One region of the Hydrogenovibrio sp. genome, then DNA from elsewhere that is predicted to be linked to it. Evidence: riboswitches for the same ligand, from Rfam matches in the RefSeq annotation. Region 1 holds a riboswitch; the other holds the start of a gene.

What was found. Region 1 has a riboswitch for thiamine pyrophosphate ahead of AC0KH7_RS10970 (TonB-dependent receptor). Riboswitches for the same ligand answer to the same signal wherever they lie in the genome.
Region 2: linked by a shared signal. The riboswitch ahead of thiC (phosphomethylpyrimidine synthase ThiC) and the one ahead of AC0KH7_RS10970 (TonB-dependent receptor) in region 1 are both predicted to bind thiamine pyrophosphate.

What each region holds. Positions count from the first base shown of each region.
Region 1 is NZ_OZ223196.1:2,320,335-2,330,939, forward strand. Features, by position in the region: gene adk (adenylate kinase) at 1-240, shown strand, start outside; gene AC0KH7_RS10950 (FMN-dependent NADH-azoreductase) at 417-1,025, shown strand; gene mgtE (magnesium transporter) at 1,096-2,457, opposite strand; gene rimK (30S ribosomal protein S6--L-glutamate ligase) at 2,776-3,681, shown strand; gene AC0KH7_RS10965 (succinylglutamate desuccinylase/aspartoacylase family protein) at 3,709-4,776, shown strand; TPP riboswitch at 4,921-5,024, shown strand; gene AC0KH7_RS10970 (TonB-dependent receptor) at 5,095-7,221, shown strand; gene AC0KH7_RS10975 (hypothetical protein) at 7,282-7,560, shown strand; gene pnuC (nicotinamide riboside transporter PnuC) at 7,550-8,173, shown strand; gene AC0KH7_RS10985 (phosphotransferase) at 8,192-9,118, opposite strand; gene AC0KH7_RS10990 (hypothetical protein) at 9,273-10,605, opposite strand, start outside.
Region 2 is NZ_OZ223196.1:78,801-89,405, forward strand. Features, by position in the region: gene AC0KH7_RS00350 (FAD-dependent oxidoreductase) at 1-1,065, opposite strand, end outside; gene thiC (phosphomethylpyrimidine synthase ThiC) at 1,079-2,968, opposite strand; TPP riboswitch at 3,206-3,336, opposite strand; gene AC0KH7_RS00360 (CopD family protein) at 3,500-3,964, shown strand; gene AC0KH7_RS00365 (gamma carbonic anhydrase family protein) at 4,163-4,705, shown strand; gene AC0KH7_RS00370 (putative bifunctional diguanylate cyclase/phosphodiesterase) at 4,709-6,625, shown strand; gene aroE (shikimate dehydrogenase) at 6,622-7,461, opposite strand; gene hemB (porphobilinogen synthase) at 7,502-8,503, opposite strand; gene AC0KH7_RS00385 (hypothetical protein) at 8,627-9,073, shown strand; gene soxC (sulfite dehydrogenase) at 9,301-10,605, shown strand, end outside.

The DNA of each region.
Region 1 (10,605 bases):
TACAACCCGCCGAAAGAGGAAGGCAAGGACGACGAAACCGGTGAAGACTTGATTCAGCGCGACGACGACAAAGCCGAAGTGGTACTGGATCGTTTGAAGGTGTATCACGAACAGACGGCGCCTTTAATCGGTTACTACACCGATGAATCGGCCAAAAACCCGGCATTGAAATACATCAAAGTCGACGGCACGCAAGCCATCGACCAAGTGGAAAATGCTATTCTGTCCGGTTTGAAATAAACCGGCACGACTTTTCGCCCGGTCGCATCTGTGACTGGGCCGCCCGCTCTTCTCCCGCTCTATTGTTGCTATAAAAGCAACAGTTATTTGCTTTATCGCTGGTTTATTCACATTTTGTTTCTTTATACACTGTCATCAGAATATGCAATGAACGCTACGTTTCAGGAGAAACCACTATGACCCGCTTACTTCGTATTGACAGCAGCGCCTTATCCCAAGGCTCTCATTCCAAAGCACTGGCCGATTATTTCCTATCGAAATGGCAAAGCCAGAACCATAACGCTGACATCCAAACAGTCGACTTGGCCGCCACGCCACCGCCGCACATAGACCAGGCGATGATCGGTGCCATGTACACGATGCCGGCTGAACGCGACGACGCACAAAAACGCGCTTTAACCCTATCCGAACAATACGTGGCGCAAGTCCGCGCCGCAGACACCATCGTACTGACCAGCCCGATGTACAACTTCGCCATTCCATCCACTTTAAAGGCGTATTTAGATCACATTCTACGTGTGGGCGAAACTTTCCAGTACGGTGAAAATGGTCCGGAAGGCTTACTGAAAGGGAAAAAAGCTTATGTCTTCATCGCATCCGGCGGGGATTACACGCAACCGCCAATGGACGCGCTGAATTTCGTCAAGCCTTACTTGAAAACCGCCTTGAATTTCATCGGCATCGAAGACATCACCTTTATCGAAGCCGCCGGCATGGGCATGGGGGAAGACGCCGTTGCCAAGTCCATCGACGCCGCCAAAGCGCAAATCGATTCTTTGTTGTAATCGCGCTCTTCAATCCGTGATGACAGAAACGCCCAGGCCTGGGCGTTTTGGGAATTCGGTTTGCAACCCTTTAATGCAGAATCAGCACCGTTGCCAAACCGAGGAAGGACAAAAAGCCGACCACATCCGTGACCGTGGTGAGAATCACCGCGCCGGATAAGGCCGGGTCGATTTTCATGCGTTTCAATATCAACGGAATGGCGATGCCCGACACGTTGGCGACGGTCATATTGATGACAATGGCCAACGTAATGACCAAGCTCACAATCCAGTTATCAAACCATAACTGAGCAATCACGCCCACGACCAACGCCCAGACCAGGCCGTTCAACACCCCGACCCAAAGTTCTTTATTGAACAACCACCAACGGTTATTCCCCCCGACCTGCCCCATGGCCAAGCCGCGAATAATCACGGTCAATGTCTGACTGCCGGCAATGCCGCCCATGCTCGCCACCACCGGCATCAACACCGCCAGCGCCACCACCTGCGACAACACCGCTTCAAACTGACCAATTACATACGCGGCCAAAAACGCCGTCGCCAAATTGATTCCCAGCCAAACACCCCGGCTTTTGGCACTGGTCATGACCGGCGCAAACAACTCTTCATCATCTCTGACCCCGGACATCCCCAATAACGTGCTATCTGCATCCTCACGGGTGATTTCCATAATATGTTCGATATTTAACTGCCCAACCAGCAAACCATCCGCATTCACCACCGGTGCAAATCGCAATTCCTTGGAACGCAACACCACCGCCGCATCGTGTATGTCCATTTCATCCAACAACGAAATCGACTGATGCATGAACTCCGAAACCTGCGCTTCCTGATTGTTTTTGACCAAATCCACCAGGCTCAAGGAACCGACCAGACGGTTTTCCTTATCCGTCACCATGAACTCCTGAGAACGCTCGTCCAACAGCCCTTTGATGCGAATATAACGTTGCACGGTTTCCAAGGTCACGTCTTCTTTGACGTTAACGGTATTCGGATCCATATAACGGCCCACCGAATCATCGCCATAAGCGTGCAACACCTGTACTTGTTCGCGGGTACTGTCGTCCAGATTGTCAATGACCGCTTCTTTGACCGACTCTTCGACCGTATCGAGAATCTCGGCAATGTCCTGCGCATCCAGGTCTTTGGTCAAATCGGAAACCACTTCGGCTTCCATATCGGACATTAATGTCGCCCGAACGTCTTCACCGACTTCGGCCAACACTTCGCCTTTCAATTCATCCGGAACACATATCCAAATCCGCTCACGGGCATTGGCGGGAAAAGATTCCAGCAAATGGGCGATTTCAATATCACTCTGCTCATCAAAGAACTCACAGACTTTGTCCTGATCGCCTTCGCTTAACAAGGCTTGAAGTTCGAGCAATTTTTCGTCGGAATTTGAAGGTTTTTCGTCGCTGGCCGTCATGAGGTCATTTTCTTTATGCAAGTATATTGAAACAAGGTTATCGGTTTTAACAACGCTGGGTGCGCGCCGCTCTCTTTATACCTTAAAAGCCCCCGAAACTAAAGCCGTAATCATCAATTATTGATTCATATCCGCCTCATTCAAAGCGTAAAAAAAGAGTATGAATTGCATCCTATTTGGCATAGAATCCATTTAGAAGGTGTCTTCCAGTTCACACTCAAAAACTCGCTATCGAATTCGGGCTTAAACGACCAATGCCGAGTTCGAACGCCCTTAAAACACGTCCATTGCAACACCGTACGACGGAAAGGTTTGCTTATGAAAATTGCCATTCTATCGCGCAACGCTAAACTCTACTCCACCCGCCGCTTAATTGAAGCCGCTGAAGAGCAAGGTCACGAAGTGCGTGTCATCGACGCTTTGCGATGCTATATGAATATTTCATCAAACCACCCGCAAGTCCATTACAAAGGCGAGATACTGGAAGGGTTTGACGCCATTATTCCCCGCATCGGGGCCTCCGTGACCTTTTACGGTACCGCGGTTTTACGCCAATTTGAAATGATGGGCGTTTACCCGTTAAACGAATCGGTAGCCATTTCCCGTTCGCGCGACAAACTGCGCAGTTTGCAACTGTTGTCGCGCCGTGGTGTTGGCCTGCCGGTCACGGGTTTTGCCCATTCGCCGGACGACGTCAATGACCTGTTGCAAACCGTTGGTGGTGCGCCGGTGGTCATCAAACTGCTCGAAGGTACCCAAGGGGTCGGCGTGGTGCTGGCCGATACCCACTCCGCCGCCGAGTCGGTCATTCAGGCCTTTAACGGCTTGAAAGCCAACATCCTGGTCCAGGAATTCATCAAAGAAGCGCGCGGCGCGGATTTACGCTGTTTCGTCATCGGCGGAAAAGTCGTCGCCGCCATGAAACGCCAGGCCAAAGACGGCGAGTTCCGTTCTAACTTGCATCAGGGGGGCAGCGCTTCGTTGGTACGCATCACCCCCGAAGAGCGCGCCACTGCGGTACGCGCGGCGAAAATCATGGGACTGAATGTCTGCGGCGTGGATTTATTGCGTTCCAACCACGGCCCGGTCGTGATGGAAGTCAATTCCTCGCCGGGCATCGAAGGCATTGAAACCGCTACGAATAAAAATGTTGCCGGGCAGATCATTGAATTCATCGAAAAAAATGCCAAACCGCACCATACCAAAACACGTGGCAAAGGCTAAACCCGCCGTCACCTTTGGGAAAACACCATGAAAAAACCGACCAATCATGCCATTACCATCGGGACAGAAACCATCCATCCCGGCGAGCGAAAAACCGTCGATTTACAAGTGGGCAAGCTCTATACCCACGGCGAACTGAATATGCCGGTACAGGTGATTAATGGAAAACGTAAAGGGCCAACCTTATTTATCAGTGCCGCCATTCACGGCGACGAACTCAATGGTGTGGAAATCATCCGCCGTTTGATGAAAGTCAAAGCGCTGCAACGCCTGAAAGGCACACTCATTGCCGTGCCCATCGTTAACCTCTACGGTTTCATCAACCAAAGTCGTTATCTACCGGACCGTCGCGATCTCAACCGGAGTTTTCCCGGCTCGTCAAAGGGGTCTTTAGCCGGGCGAATGGCCCACCTTTTTTTAAATGAAATCGTCGGCCAATGCTCGCACGGCATTGATCTCCATACCGGGGCCATCAACCGCACCAATTTGCCGCAGATTCGCGCAAATCTCGAAGACAACGAAACCTTGGCCATGGCCGAAGCCTTCGGAGCCCCACTGATGATGAACGCCAACCTGCGCGCGGGTTCCCTGCGGGCCTCTGCCGTGAAAAAGAACATCCCCATCCTACTGTATGAAGCGGGCGAAGCTCTTCGGTTTGACGAATTCGCCATTCGCGCCGGTGTCAAAGGCGTGCTGAACGTCATGAAACATCTGGGCATGATCGCCCCCAGCCGCACCCCGAAGAAACCGTCTAAAAGCCCGGTCATCGCCCGTTCCAGTTATTGGGTTCGCGCACCGCACAGCGGCATTTTCCGAGCCTTGGCCAACGACGGCGACCGAGTTCAGAAAGATCAAACCCTGCTCGGCGTCATTTCCGATCCTTTCGGCGAAGCCGAGTTCGAAGTTTACGCCAATGCCAGTGGCATCGTCATCGGCCAGATGGTCATGCCTTTAGTCAATGAAGGTGAAGCGCTTTTCCACATTGCGCAATTCGCGCGTACCGACATCGCCGAAGAACGGGTCGAGTCGTTTTCGGAAGAAATTTACGGCGACGAACGCCTGCCTTACGACTCCGACGATATTCCGTCGATTTAAACGAGTAACGTAACGGTTTCCAGGTTTCGGCCAGGCCTGGCCGAAATTCATGTCATATCAACAATTCAAATCCGAACGCTTTTGCTTTATAATCGCTCCTCACGTTTTTTAGAGAGGCGCTACCGTACGAACCAGCGTCTCTGAATTTATGCCGAGGGGTGGTCGAAAGGCCTGAGATCCTGCTGAAAGGGAACCCTTATAACCTGATCCAGTTAATACTGGCGTAGGAACAGGCTGCAACACTCGATCTTAGCCCCATCCCTGGCGAATGTCCGAATTGCATACCTGTCCTTTTTGGTGAACTGAAAAGGAAGCAACATGCACCTGAAATCCATTTTATCCGCCGTGATTCCGGCGTCATTCTTATCATTCGGTTTATGGCACTCGACACCGTCTCTGGCCGAGGAAACCACCAGCGACACCAAAACGGTCAAACTCAAGCCCGTCAAAATTGAAGCCGATTTTCGTGAAGCGAACATTCAACAAAGCACCTCCAGTGTCACCGTCGTCACCCCGGTTGAGATACAGGAACGCGATGCCCAAAACATTGAAGATGTGATTGGTTTAATGCCTAACGTCAACGCGGCGAGCGGCGGTGCAACGGCGCATTATTATCAGATTCGCGGCATCGGTGAGAGAGGCCAGTTTTCCACGCCACTGAATCCTTCTGTCGGTGTACTGGTCGATGACTTTGATTACAGCCGTATCGGCGCGGCCGCAACAATGTTTGACGTCAATCAAGTGGAAGTGTTGCGCGGCCCGCAAGGCACGCGTTTTGGTTCCGGAGCCTTGGCGGGCGTGATTCAAGTGCAAACCAATGAAGCGTCTCTCGAACCATCGGCCCGAGTCGAGGCCACGGTCGGTTCACACAATACCTATGCCGGTGGCGTGATGTTGAACGGCCCAATCGTCAAAGACAGATTGGCAGGCCGCTTGGCAATTTATCAATACAATTCCGACGGCTATATTGAAAACACCCACCTAGATAAAAAGAACACTCAAAAGCAAGATGAACTGACCGCGCGAGCCAATTTAAAATGGTATGCATCCGATGATCTGACGATTGATTTAAAGCTACTACACCTCAACTTAGACGATGGCTACGATGCTTTCAGTTTTACCAATGACAACAAAACCATCAGCGACCAACCGGGACAGGACAGCCTGAAATCCGATGGCATTGCCTTAAAAGCGGATTATGCGATGACCGATTCGGTCGATATGGTGGCCATTTTGACGCAAACCGACAGCACCAGCAAATACGGTTATGACGACGATTGGACCTATGTCGGCTTTGACCCTAACGGTTACTCCGCCTTTGATTTTTACAAACGTGATCGCAAAAACCAGTCATTGGAATTGCGCTTTATGTCCTCCGAAACCGGACGCATCTTCAATGGCACAACGGATTGGGTCGGGGGCATTTATTACCTGAAGCAAGACGAAAAACTTCACCGCACCTATCCGTATGTGACGGATCCGAGCGGCAAAGAATCCAGCGATTATAAAACCAATAATCTCGCGGCCTACGGTCAATTGGACTACCATCTGACAGCGAAAGCCACCTTGATTGCCGGATTGCGTATCGAACAATTTCAGGCCGATTATGACAACTCCTATGGTTTTTCCGACTCGACGGACGAAGTCTTATACGGCGGGAAATTAGGCGCGAGCTACCAGGTCACCCCAGAACACTTGACCTTTGTCACCTTATCCAGAGGCTATAAATCGGGCGGCGTGAACGACGATGCCAGCTTGCCGAAAGATAAAATCCCTTTTGATGCCGAATACTTATGGAACCTGGAAGCCGGTTTGAATTCTTCGATGCTGAATAACCGTTTGAATACGCGTTTGAACGTTTTCTACGGGTTACGTAAAGACCAACAAGTGAACAGTTCAACCCAGCAGGTCAACTCTCCGGCATTTACGATTTACATGGATAATGCCGCCGAAAGCACCTACTACGGTCTGGAAGGACAAGCGGATTGGTTGGCATTGGATCAGTTGCGATTGCTTGGAACCTTAGGGCTATTGCAAACCGAGTTTACCGATTACACCTACGTTGACCCGAATAATCCCGCCGACGACATCAATATGAACGGGCGAGCTCTGGCCCATGCCCCGGGTTACACTTTCAGCTTCGGCGGGGAAATCTACCTAACGGATAACTGGACCATAAGCGCCAACATCGAAGGGAAAGATGCCTTTTATTTCTCAGACAGCCATGACCAAAAATCCAAAGCCTATTCCCTGGTCAACAGCGCGGTGACTTATAACCGTAAAAACTGGACGGTCACCCTTTGGGGCAAAAACCTGGGCGATACTCAGTATGCAACACGCGGCTATTATTTCGGCATCGACCCGAGAACCAATTACAGCAAGGACCTGTATACCCAACAAGGTGCGCCAAGAACCTATGGGGTAACCGTCGCTTACGATTACTGAAGATAAAACCGCAGCGAAACACGAAACACCTGAAGCCAATTCATCATTAAGGAGGTGAGCATGCCATTACAAGCATCCATTGACATCAGCATGTACCCATTGCAGGATCAATATTGCCAGCCGATTATCGACTTCATCGAGTCATTGGCGAAACGCCCGGACATCCGCATTGAACGCAATGCGATGAGCACCCAGATTTTCGGTGACTATCGCACCCTGATGGCCGCCATCACCGACGACATCGAAACCGTGCTAGCGACCCAGCCCAAAACCATTTTCGTGCTGAAACTGCTCGGCACGGATCGCTCCAAAGCGGACATTGAACGTTGTGGCGATTGACACCTTCTTTAACGGCGTTCTGAATTCCATGTCGGCCTTATCCGGCTGGGAATTCGCCGCCACACTGCTTGGCCTCGGCTATATCTTGCTTGCCATCCGCCAGTCGGTTTGGGCCTGGCCCTGTGCGTTTTTCAGTACACTGATCTATACCCTGCTGTTTTGGCAAGGGCAACTGCCGTTGCAAGCAGTGCTGAATGCATATTATCTATTGATGGCGGTTTACGGCTTTTGGCTCTGGCGCCAACCCATCAAAAGCGACCACGGTATTGCCGTGCATCGCAAACCGTTTGGGTTTCACCTGCTGTATCTGGTGACGGGCTTCAGTTTGACGTTTGCGCTGGGCGGTTTTCTGGAGAGCGGAGACCATTCACGTTTTCCCTATCTGGATGCGGGCGTCATGGTATTTTCAGTCATGAACACCTATCTGATGGCGCGTAAAGTCTTAGAAAACTGGCTCTACTGGTTGGTCATCAACTCGGCCGCCATCGTGCTTTATTGGCAAAGTGGCTTCTATTTCACCATCGTGATGTTTGTGCTGTATTTTGGCTTAGCCATAGTCGGTTATCGGGAATGGCGTCAGGACTGGAGACAACGCCAAAACGCCCAATCTTAAAAAGAACTCAAGGGGCGTTCAATCCAACCAAATCGGCCGTTTCTGCCAGGCCTGGTAGTTTGATTCCCCAAAGACATTCATCAGAAACAGCGCGGCGCGGTAAGGCGCTCGAACCTCAGAAACCGTCGGTATTTCGGCTATTTTTTGATATTCGTTACAAAATTCATTAAATTGATTTTCGTTCAGCAACAGCTCAACCAACACCCAATCCAAGGCCACCGGCCCGGCCACCAACGCATCCAAATCGGTCAGACCCACTAAACGACCGTCCTGCTGCAAAAACTGATCCCAACGTAAATCGGGCATAATGATGCCAAACGGTCCGGCGTCGAAGTCCGGCTGAAAAACCCTGTCACATTCACCCAACAAAGCCTCCCGCTCGGCAAGCGACACACCGTTTTCCGGCGTGGCCTGTTGTTCCAGCCAATCTTTTAAACGTTTTGACCAGGCCTGGTGGTTTTGCCGATTCAACGCCGGGCGAGCAATTTCACCGAAACCGTCAAACCGAACCCGATGCAATCCCGCCAAATGACGCGCCAACTGTGCCACCATTTCCGAAGTAACCGCCTCAGCCGTCACCGCACGACCCGGCAAACAGTCCGTGCGCAAACCCCACAGCCCCGCAGACGGCTTTAACCACAGTTGCAAAAGGGCCGGAATCCGCAACTCGGTCGCGTCCGCCACCATCGGATACAGGGTGTCAAACCCTGAAATCTGCTGCGGTAAATTCACGTCGAATAACGCCTGCATTCCTTGCCAGAAAGGCCCAGCATCATGTGTAACAAAATTCAAAACCTTGATCACATCACGTTGGCCATTGTCGTCGTAAAACCAAATTTGATGACTGCTGTCTTCGAATAAAGTCGGTAAAGGCTGCAAGGCCTCCGGCTTCAGTTCGGGAACACGGGACAATAAAAGGGTTAAAAGGTCTGAATCAGGCAACATAAAACCGTTATATAAAAAGTCGAAGGCATTAAAAAGAGAATGAGATGACTATATCAGAAGATGTGTTTCTAAAACCGGAAAAAGTTCGAAACCCGCATTAGAAACGGATTCCGAAAACATGAGCAACGTACTCAAACCTTGGAACAAAAGGCTTTTACCGCCATTGACCAAACACCCACCAACCGTGCCAGTGCATTTTTTTGACCGTACAATCGGCTTCCTGGTAGGAACGTTCCCAATCCAAAAGCGGTGAGGTCCAAATGCGGCGCATCACTTGAAAAAAGCCATTTCGAGAGGACTGCAACCCGGAAAAATCCCGACAACTGTAATAATGTTCATTGGCGCCCGTGGAACCGTTAATGGCATCCATAAACCCTTTAATCGGTGAGGCAAAATCGTATTTCAAATCCGGATCAGCCGAGTAACGAATGCAATCCGTTTTGCCAAACATAAAGTTTTGTATCACATCCATAAAACCACCGAAAAAGCCTTTATTCGGATAAGCGCACACCCCGGATCGCCCGACATAAAAGGTATCCCCATCCAACTCCCAAGGATTCTTATATTTTGGATAAGTCATCATAAATGAGGAAACTTTTTTACGACCGGTAAACTGCATCGGAGCATTCCCAGCCACCCACTGCGCATCGGCCGCATCCCAATGGGCTTCCGGAAAGGGGTTCACGCCGTCGTTAATGGTTAAGGGTTCATCGTCCAACACCGCTTGCCAGGCCTGGCTGGTTTTATCCGTCGGATTCATCCCTTCATAAGGCTTCGCCACCCATTGCGGCGAGAATTGCACCGTATCCGCCTGATAGTATTCCGCATCACCACCAAAAAACATCCCCATCATGCCACCCCCGACGGAAGGGGCAATCCCGGTTTCACAATAACGTTTCCGATCGCCTGAATTCGGTGCGCCCATCACGCTTTGCGTTTCTTCCGCCACCAAACACGCATTGTAGCGAGCATCACAGTAGCAACTGGCCATATCCGGCGAGTCAATGTCACTAGCCGATAAACCGTAAACCGCACGCCCGGTCGGGCGAAAAAACGGCAAAAGCGACGTAGCACTGCTTTCTTTAATCTCAATACTCACCGCACTGAAATCCGGCGGCATTTCGTCCTCTGCCAAACCGAACTTGGGGTTCTCCGCATTATGTTCCAACGGCTCGAATTCTTCGTGATAAGTGTACTCCATACCGCTGGAAGGATCGGTATAAGTCGCCGGCGCATCCAGCGGCACCATATTGCCGAACTTGACCGTTAAATTTACATCGCTATCCACCTGATGCCCTAAATCCTTGAGCATATCGGATAATTTTTCACGCACCAAATCCCCCTGACCATTTGCCACCATTTCACGGGTTAGCGACATTTCCGTTCGTAAAGCCACCGGTGCGATGGCTTGTGCGTAATTATCAAAATTACGATCCATAATCATTTTATTGCCCAACTCCAATGCGGTATAAAAGCCGGTAAACCCA
Region 2 (10,605 bases), 2.2 Mb from region 1:
GGCAAAACCGCTTTCCATCAGCGCCTGTTCCACCACGGCGGGCGTCAGGAGATAGCCGTGGCGATACAATCCGTTGATTCGAGTAATTCTCGGTTCATGCCGAATCGACGGCAGGTTATCGTCCAATGCCGGGCGGCAGTTGGTCAGGCTGTTGACGATGCGTGCTTCGCCGAAACCGGGGTGCAAACTGTAGGCCGCCGACAGCAGTTCCAGACTGGAACGTACCGACATGGGGCTCATGTCCTCGCTTTCGATTTCGGTGGCGCCGATGACGTAACGGTGCGGCGTATCGGCGGACGGGCGCGGTACGATGTAAATGCGGTAACGCGGGTGCATTAAGCGCACCGGTCGGGTCAGTTTGACATCGGGAGCATCCAACCAGAAGACTTCGCCGCGTACGCCGCGCAAGTCGGTGACCTCTTTTTTTGCACCGAGCCCGCGGGTGTCGAATGCCCAATCGAATGTGAAGGGGTTCGAATCGACGTGAATGCATCCGTCTTTCAGACCGGTGACTTCGGCGTGGGTGTGCCAAATGACCTCCGGGTGTTCACGCAGGTAGCTTCGGCTTCGATCCATAAAGCGTTGGGCATTGACCTGACCTTCGCTCGGCAGGAAAAAGCCACGCGAATGATGGCTTAAATCCGGTTCCAGTTGCTGAAGGGCATTTGGGTCCAGCGCTTGAATCGACTCGGCGGCGTCGGGCGATTTGGCTTTGGCGCGCAATTGCGCCATAAACCGTTCCAGTTCCGCCATGTCCGCCGGGTGAGCGGTGATGACGCTGCCGGCCTGTTGCAGGGCGTCGGGAATGCCGAGTTGTTCGAGCAGGCCTGGCCAAATTTGGATGGAACGCTGTCCGAGATCGAAAATATCCGATTCGGCGGTTTCCAGTTCGGCAAATGGCGCCAGCATGCCCGCGGCGACCCGTGCAGCCGCGTTTTCGGATTCGTCGGAATCCTTTTCGAACAAGGTCACGCGATGCCCTTGCGCCAACAGTTTCAGCGCCAGCACCCGGCCGACGAGGCCGGCCCCGGCAATGCCGAGGTGTTGCTTAGTGACGTGTTTCATGGCAGCCTCCGGCTTAGCTGGACAAAGTGATGTCTTCGACGTTCACATAGACTTCGCTGCCGTTTTCCTTGAAGGTCTGCGACATTTCCGCCATGCCTTGTTCCACCGCTTTCTGGTGAGATAGGCCTTGTTGTTCGGCGTAGTCTCGCACTTCCTGCGAAATTTTCATCGAGCAGAATTTCGGCCCGCACATGGAGCAGAAATGCGCCACTTTGGCGGAATCACGCGGCAGGGTTTCGTCGTGGAAGGCGCGTGCCTTTTCCGGGTCGAGGCCGAGGTTGAACTGGTCTTCCCAGCGGAATTCGAAACGGGCTTTGGAAAGGGCGTCATCTCGCGCTCGCGCGCCGGGGTGCCCCTTGGCGACATCGGCGGCGTGGGCGGCCAGTTTATAAGTGATGAGGCCTTCCTTGACGTCGTCACGATTCGGCAAGCCCAGATGTTCTTTCGGGGTGACGTAACACAGCATGGCGGTGCCGAACCAGCCGATCATGGCGGCGCCGATGCCGGAGGTGATGTGGTCGTAACCGGGTGCAATGTCTGTGGTCAAAGGGCCAAGCGTGTAGAAAGGCGCTTCGTGGCAATATTCCAATTGCTTGTCCATGTTTTCCTTAATCATGTGCATCGGTACGTGGCCTGGGCCTTCGATAATGACTTGGACATCGTGCTTCCAGGCGATTTTCGTCAATTCGCCGAGGGTTTCGAGTTCCGCCAGTTGCGCTTCGTCGTTGGCATCCGCCAGCGAGCCGGGGCGCAAGCCGTCACCCAGTGAGAAGGAAACGTCGTACTGCTTCATGATTTCGCAGATGTCTTCGAAATGGGTGTAAAGGAAGCTTTCCTGGTGGTGTGCGATACACCATTTCGCCATAATCGAACCGCCGCGGGAAACGATGCCGGTGACGCGTTTGGTAGTCATCGGTACGTAACGCAGCAAGACACCGGCGTGGATGGTGAAGTAGTCCACACCTTGCTCGGCCTGCTCGATGAGGGTGTCGCGGAAAATTTCCCAGGTCAGGTCTTCGGCGACGCCGTTGACCTTTTCCAGTGCCTGATAAATCGGTACCGTGCCGATGGGCACCGGTGAATTACGCAGAATCCAATCGCGGGTGGTGTGGATGTTTTTGCCGGTGGACAGGTCCATAACGGTATCGGCGCCCCAGCGGGTGGACCAGACCATTTTTTCGACTTCTTCGGCAATCGACGAGGTGGTGGCGGAGTTGCCGATATTAGCGTTGACCTTCACCAGAAAGTTGCGGCCGATAATCATCGGTTCGGATTCCGGGTGGTTGATGTTGCATGGAATGACGGCGCGTCCGGCGGCGACTTCGTCGCGTACAAATTCCGGTGTGATGTCTTCCGGCAGATTGGCACCGAAATGTTCGCCTTTCAAGCGGTGTTCGCGCTCGGCGTCGTTGAGGTAACGACGGGTGAGTTCACGGCGCTGATTTTCGCGGATGGCGATGAACTCCATTTCCGGCGTGATAATGCCTTGGCGGGCATAATGCAGTTGGGTCACGTTTTGTCCGGCTTTGGCGCGCAACGGTTGGCGCATCAGGCTGGAAGCACCGGCAATGGCGGTTTCCATTTGGCTGCGGTTGCTGTAACCGTTGTCTTTCGGATCGATAATGCGGCCGTCATAGGCTTCGGTGTCCTGACGGGCTTCAATCCAAGGTTTGCGGATGGCAGGAATGCCTTGGGCGACGTCAATCTCGATGGCCGGGTCGGTATAAGGGCCGGAGGTATCGTAAACGGTGACGGTTTCACCGTTGGTAAGTTGAATGGCGCGCATTGGCACACGGATGTCCGGATGGATATCGCCGGGGGTATAGGTTTTTTGGGAGGCCGGTAACGGCTCTCGGGTCAGAATGTCATTGGACGCCGGCAGGGCGTGTTTAAATGCAGTCATGTTTTCCTCGCTTTTGTTGCGTTCAAAGGGGGAAAAACACAGCGTAATCAGGCGTGAAACCGCAACGGCTAAGCCGTTTCAGTGAACACGATTCAACAAGATGTTTTGCTCGGAGTAAGGTCGGAAATTTGGAATCGGCAGGTCGGACGATTGCTTCGGCGACACGGGTGCGATTCGGACAGTCCGACGCAGGTTCCAAAGCAATCAAAGGGGCACGTTCGCCAAGGGCGTTCGTTCCCAAAGAAATCTTCTCTTCCCTACGCTGGCTTTAACCAGATCAAGTTCAACGGGCCCGACAGCCGGGAGGGGCGAATTGCCCTTTCCGCTTAGTCGTCTCAGCACTTAGGTGTGCACCCCGAGAGATGAAACGCCATTGTATCAGAAGCGAATGTAAAAACGAGTTAAATTAAAAACACTTAAAAAATAGCTTTTTTATCATAGAGTTAAACTTTATTGCACAAATTCGGGGGGTGTGGATAATGGGGGAAGATTAGAAAGTCACTCATTATAAAAAGAGTTCAGGAAAGGGATATGGATACGATTATTGCGACGTCATTGCACACGGTGGCAGCGGTTTTATGGGTAGGCGGTATTTTCTTGGCTTATCGGGTGCTGCGCCCGGCGGCGATGACGTTGGAACCGCCACAGCGTTTGACGCTGTGGGCCGATGTGTTCGGTCGCTTTTTCCCTTGGGTGTGGGGCTTTATCGTCTTGCTGGTGATTTCCGGTTATTGGGATTGGGTGACGCGCTTCGGCGATTTGAACGTCGTACCGCTCTACTTGCATGCCATGCAATGGGTGGGTTGGCTGATGATCGGTTTGTTCGCTTGGCTGTACTTCGGCCCTTTCAAAACGTTTCGAAATTATGTGCAGGCGGGGCAGTTTGCCGAAGCTGGGCAGGTGATGAACGGTAAAATGCGTCCGGTGATTGCCATCAATCTGTCGTTGGGCGTGTTGGAAGCGGTAATCGGTGCTTCCGGGCCTTATTGGGGGTAAGCGCCGGCGTTAAGGGCGTTAAAGGAAAATGCCCAGGCCTGGGCGTTTTTGATATCGTTATGATTTTATTAGGACTTTGTAATACGCTTGATAACCGGATAAAAAAATTCTTAAAACAAGCGATTTTAAAAGGGCTGAAAACCCGTTATAGTGTTAAATCATTCAGATTAATTGCGTAGCTTTGGAGTCGAAAGATTTATGTCGATTCGTCGTTATCAGAATCATACCCCCAGCCTTGACGAAAGTGCCTGGGTGGACCCGTCTGCCGTGGTGATTGGCCAGTGTTCTTTGGCCGAGGACGTTGGCATCTGGCCGAATGCCACTTTGCGTGGCGACGTGAATGCCATTGAAATTGGGCCTCGCAGCAATATTCAAGACGGCACCGTTTGCCATACCACACATGATTCGCCCATCACCAAAGGGTCGCGCTGCATTGTCGGCGCTGATGTGACGGTGGGGCACAATGCGGTCTTGCATGGCTGTATCATCGAGGACGAATGCCTGATCGGTATGGGCGCGGTGGTGCTGGATAATGCGGTGGTGCAGAAGCATGTGTTGGTGGGGGCCAACAGTTTGGTGCCGGCCGGTAAAGTGCTGGAGTCCGGCCACTTGTATGTCGGCTCGCCGGTGAAAAAGTTGCGCCCTTTAACCGATGACGAAAAAGCGTTTTTCAAATACTCCGCGGAACATTATGTGAAATTGAAAAACGATTTCCAACAGGCGGGTTGTGACGAACTCTGAATCATGAATGCATCTTTAAATGGTCAACTCGGCCACCCGAATGCCTGGCGGGCAGAACTCGGAACATACTTTCGCTATACCTTCATGGGCTGGTTGGTGGTCATCTTGTTGGCGGCTGTTCAGTTGGATTTTCTGTATGAAGAGGCCTTTCGACCGCGTTTTCTGGTCATCCCCAGTCTGGTTGGCATCGTAGCGGGTTTTTTCATCGCTCGCCAAAAAATTCTCAGCGACGAAGTGCGCGCTAAAAACATGACCTTTGCGTCATTGGTGGAAATGGCCGAAGAAGCTGCTTACCTGCAAAATCTTGATCGTAGTTACCGTTACATTTCATCCGCCATCACCGATATGACGGGGTACGATGTAAAGACGTTTTATCAAACGCCCAACCTGTTTGCGGATTTGGTGTATGAAGAAGATTTTCCGAAGTGGCTGGCTTATGAAAAGTCGGTGGCGGCCGGCCAAATGCCGGATGCAATTGAAGTAAGGCTGACCACGAAGCATAAAGGGTTGATTTGGGTACGCCATGTGACCCGGCCGATTTTAGATGGCAAAAAAATCATCGGGTACAGTTCAACCAATGCGGAAATTACCGAACAGGTGAACCAATCCACCACGATGAAAGAGTTGGCGCTGAAGGACCCTTTGACGGGCTTGCCGAATCGTCGTCACCTCAGTGCTGAGGCGGATCGCTTATTAAACTCGGGTGCCCGTTTTTGCTTGATGATGATGGACCTGGATCGTTTTAAAACCATTAACGATTCGTTGGGGCATTCGGTTGGGGATTTGATGTTGAAAAAAGTGCGTGACCGTCTGGAGCTGATTGCCCCTTATGGTTCGCTGATTTCCCGGTTTGGCGGTGATGAGTTTGTCGTGATTTTACCGGACGTCGCCGATGAAACGAAGGTTGAGGGGTTGGTTGAAAGCTTTTTGAGCGCGGTGGAACGGCCGATGAAACTAAATGGTTTAAACCTGCACGTTTCGGCGTCTTTTGGCTGGGTGTTGGCGCCGGAGGACGGACAGGATGTGGAAACTTTGATTCGGTACGCCGATGCCGCTATGCATATGGCCAAACAAAAACAGGGCGTGTCTTATTTACGTTATGCCGGTCATGTGGATGACCATCACCAACGCTTGTTATTGCTTGAAAATCGCTTGCGCAAAGCAGTGGAAGAGCGCCGTATCAAACCGTTTTATCAGCCGTTATTCTGTGCCCGGACCGGCCACTTAATGGGGGTGGAGTGTTTGGCACGCTGGCATGATGAAGAACTGGGTTGGGTCTCGCCGGACGAATTTATCCCTTTGGCGGAAACCGCCAATCTGATCGGTAAGTTGGGCGATTCGATTTTGGAGCATGCCATTATTATCGCGAAAACCCTGCATGAACGTTGCGCTCAAAAGAATGTGTACTTTTCGGTGAATGCGTCGCCATATCAACTGTCGGAAATCGGTTTCGTTGAGAATATGAAAGCGTTGCTGGATCGTCATCAATTGCCGCCGAGATTATTGAAGATTGAAGTGACCGAGTCGTTGTTCATCGGTGGCAATCTGCAGGCCATTAATGTCTTAACCGAACTGCGCAACCTAGGGATTGGCATTGCGCTGGACGATTTTGGTACCGGCTATTCGGCTTTTGCGGTGTTAAAAGAAGGGTGTATCGATATGTTGAAAGTCGATAAATCCTTTGTGCAGAACATTGCCGAAAACGAACAGGAAAAAGCGCTGATTGCTGAAATCATCCAAATGGCGCATATTATGAATTTACAAGTGGTGGCGGAAGGGGTGGAAACCGACAATCAGAAAACGATATTGGCGGAAGCCGGGTGTGATATCTTGCAAGGTTACTTATTGGCCAAACCGATGTCGGAAGCCGATTTCTGCCCGTATATGAATTGCACCGGCCTGGAAAAAGAGAATGGTTAAGCGTTCATTAAACGCCGTACCTCGTCGATGACGCTGGCGGTTTCCGGCCGGACACCGCGCCATAGATAAAACGCTTCGGCCGCCTGGCCGACCAGCATGCCTAGCCCATCTCGAGTGGTGCACTCGGGTTGCAATCCTTTCGCCCAATCCATGAAAACGGTCGGTTCCGTGCCGTACATCATGTCGTACACCAAACTGGTGGCCCCGACGACGTCTCCATTCACCGGCGGTAATTTGCCGTCCAAGCTGGCCGAGGTGCCGTTGATAATGATGTCGTACCCGCCGGGCGGGCAAGGAATGTCTTCCCAGCCACTGGCGGTGACGGGAATATCGGTGTCAAAACGTTGCCCCAGAACGTCGGCACGTTTGGCGGTGCGATTGGCAATATGCACCAGGCCTGGTTGTTTTTCCAGAATGGGTTGCAGCACGCCCTGCACAGCCCCGCCGGCGCCGAGAATCAAAACCTGCTTGCCTTGAAACGGGCAAGCGGCATTGATTTCAATGTCCATGACCAAGCCGACGCCGTCGGTATTGTCGCCGAGGGTTTTTCCGCCCTGAAATTGAAAGGTATTGACGGCATGCGCGACCTGGGCGCGCTCCGTCAGTTCGTCCGCGTATTCGAAAGCATCCAGTTTATAGGGCACGGTGATATTAATGCCTTTATACCCCTGGGCTTTTAAGTCCGCCATGGCCCATTGAAAGGTGGTGTCTTCGGTATCGACACGAATGGCTTCGTACACTAGGTCTTGATCGGTCTGTTCGGCGAACAGTCGGTGAATCAACGGGGATTTGGAGTGGGCGATGGGATCGCCCACCACGGCATAATAATCGGTCATAAGCAATCGGTCATCCGTTCGGTTCAGTGGCGTTGAGTGGTTATTTTTCGGCCAGCCATTGGGCGACCACTTTGGCATAATACGTTAGGATGCCGTCCGCACCGGCGCGCTTGCAGCTCAGCAGAGTTTCCAATACAACGTCGCGTTCGTTAATCCAGCCGTTGAGTGCGGCGGCTTTGAGTATGGCGTATTCGCCGCTGACGTGATAGACGAATGTGGGGGCTTTGAATTCTTGTTTGACACGGTGAACGATGTCCAGGTACGGAATGCCGGGTTTGACCATGACCATGTCGGCACCTTCATTAATGTCCATGGCCACTTCATGTAACGCTTCGTCGCTGTTGGCTGGGTCCATTTGGTAGGTTTTTTTGTCGGCTTTGCCGAGATTGACGGAGGAGCCTACCGCGTCACGGAACGGCCCGTAATAAGCCGAGGCGTATTTTGCGGAATAGGCCATGATGCGGGTGTGGATATGTCCCTGCTCTTCCAAAAGTTCACGAATTTCGATAATTCGGCCATCCATCATGTCGGAGGGAGCAACGACATCGGCTCCGGCTTCGGCGTGTGAGAGGGCCTGTTTCATCAGAACGTCGATGGTGTCGTCATTTAATACATAACCCGTTTCGTCGATGATGCCGTCTTGGCCATGGGTGGTGTAAGGGTCCAGTGCCACATCGGTCAACACACCCATTTCAGGCACCGCTTCTTTGACGGCGCGTACCGCACGCTGTATCAAACCGTCGGGGTTATAAGCTTCGGTGGCTTCCAACGTTTTGGTGTCCGGGTTCGGTACCGGGAACAGTGCAATCATTGGAATCCCGAGTTCAAATAATGCTTGAGCTTCCAAGATCAAAAGGTCTATACTCAATCGCTCGATATCCGGCATGGATTTGACCGGTTCCCGTTGATTATGGCCTTCAATCACGAACATCGGATAGATAAGGTCTTGAGTGGTGAGAACATTTTCACTCATCAGGCGGCGTGAGAAAGCGTCTTTGCGCATGCGGCGCATACGCGTGATCGGGAACTGACGTTCGATCATGGAGAACTCCTGTCATTACTATGATGTATGGGGTGATTCGAAATGATACACCTGTCGGTTGCAAAAATAAAGCCAGCGCCGTCGCAACGTGCGTTCGGCCGACTAGAATGAAAAGGAAACGTCATGTTAGATAATTTTGAATACACCTTTTTCGACGAACCCATTGCCAAGCGTTTTTGTGAAGCCGTCGAAGGTCAGGGGCTCACCGCTAGAGTCGCTCGTGAGGAAGAGGGGAATGGCGAGGTTTCTTATTCGGTGTCAATCGATGGTGAATTGAGTGATGATGCGGCCGAAGAGTTGGAAGCACTGTATTCCGATCTGTTGTTCGGCGATCAGGCGGCGCAAATCGAAGGCAACGAAGAGGGTGCTACCGCGGATGCGTGTGGGGTGCAAATTAAGTTGGCGTCCGGTGAATTCACGACCGTGGCGATCCATCCGACGATTATGAATAAAGTGCTGTCGGTGCTCTCCATTGACGAGGTTCAAAAATGTTTGGCGCAAGTGGCCGAAGACATTGAAAACCCGAAAGCGGGACCGATTTGTCGCCGTGAAAATTTGCCGGGGCTCTGACAGCATAGAATTTCGCCAGCAACCCATAAAAAATTTATATAAGCAAATCCTAATTTTTCAGGGGCTAAAGGTTGCAGTCAAAAGCCATAAAACATATTATTACACGTTAGCAAAACTGTGCTTGGCTATGCTTGTGCAGTCGAGCACATAGATATATAAGCTACTATAAATGGTTAAACTCTTGAATCTGAGGCATTTTTATTGAAATGCCAATCAAGGAGCAATAAATGACAGATAAAATCGTTGAAAAGGTTGCAGTTCAGTCTGATGATAGCCGCAACCAAGGCCGTCGCGCCTTCCTAAAGGGAAGTGCGGCTGTTGCAGGGGGCGTTCTGTTTACGAAAGCCGCTTCTGCAGCTGAGGCTGGTAAATATGATCCTGCGAAAGCGGTTGCGCCTTACGCTGGAAAAGAAGAAATTACACAGGTGCTTGAAGATGGCCCAGCCCGTAAGTCTCTAGGGTTTGGTGTTCGTAAGTACCCATACGGGATGCCTTCTCCATACGAGAAAGAAGTTCAGCGTCGTACATTGGAATGGTTGACGCCGGATTCTATGGCATCCATCACGATGACTCCGCTGCAAAGCTTGAACGGTATCATCACGCCTAACGGTCTTCACTTCGAACGTTTCCACGGTGGTGTACCAACCATCGATCCGGCCAACCATCGTTTGGTTATTCACGGTTTGGTTGAGCGTCCATTGATTTTCACCGTCGATGACTTGAAACGTTTCCCATCCATCTCTCGTATTCACTTCATCGAATGTCCTGCGAACGGCGCGATGGAATGGAAAGGGGTTCAGTTGAACTCGGTTCAGTGGACACACGGTATGATGTCTTGTGTTGAATACACAGGTGTTCGTCTGTCTGACCTATTGAAAGAAGCCGGTATCCAGCCAGAAGGTAAATGGATTATTCCTGAAGGGGCGGATGCTTCTGGGATGACACGTTCCATTCCAATTGATTTGGCCATGGACGATTGTTTTGTCGCTTACGCTCAAAACGGTGAAGCGCTGCGTCGTGAACAAGGTTACCCAATTCGTTTGGTTGTACCGGGTTGTGAAGCGAACATGTGGGTTAAATACCTACGTCGTATCCAAGTACACGATGTTCCGGCTCAACACCGTGAAGAAACGTCTAAGTATACTGAACTGATGCCTGATGGTACGGCTCAGCGTTTCTCTTGGTATATGGAAGCCAACTCCGTTATCACCTACCCATCACCTGACTTCAAGATGCAAGGACCTGGTAAATACTACGTTCGCGGTTTGGCTTGGTCTGGTCGCGGTAAAGTGGCCCATGTTGATGTTTCTTTCGACGGTGGTAAAAACTGGAAAGAAGCGCACTTCACCTCGCCGGTTCTGGACAAAGCTTGGACCCGTTTTGAAGTTGAATGGGACTGGGATGGTTCCGAAGCCTTTATGATGAGCCGTGTAACCGATGAAACCGGTTACGTTCAGCCACCTATGCCTCAAATGCGTAAACTAGAAGGTACGAACAACGTTTACCACCGTACAGCGATGGTTACTTGGCGT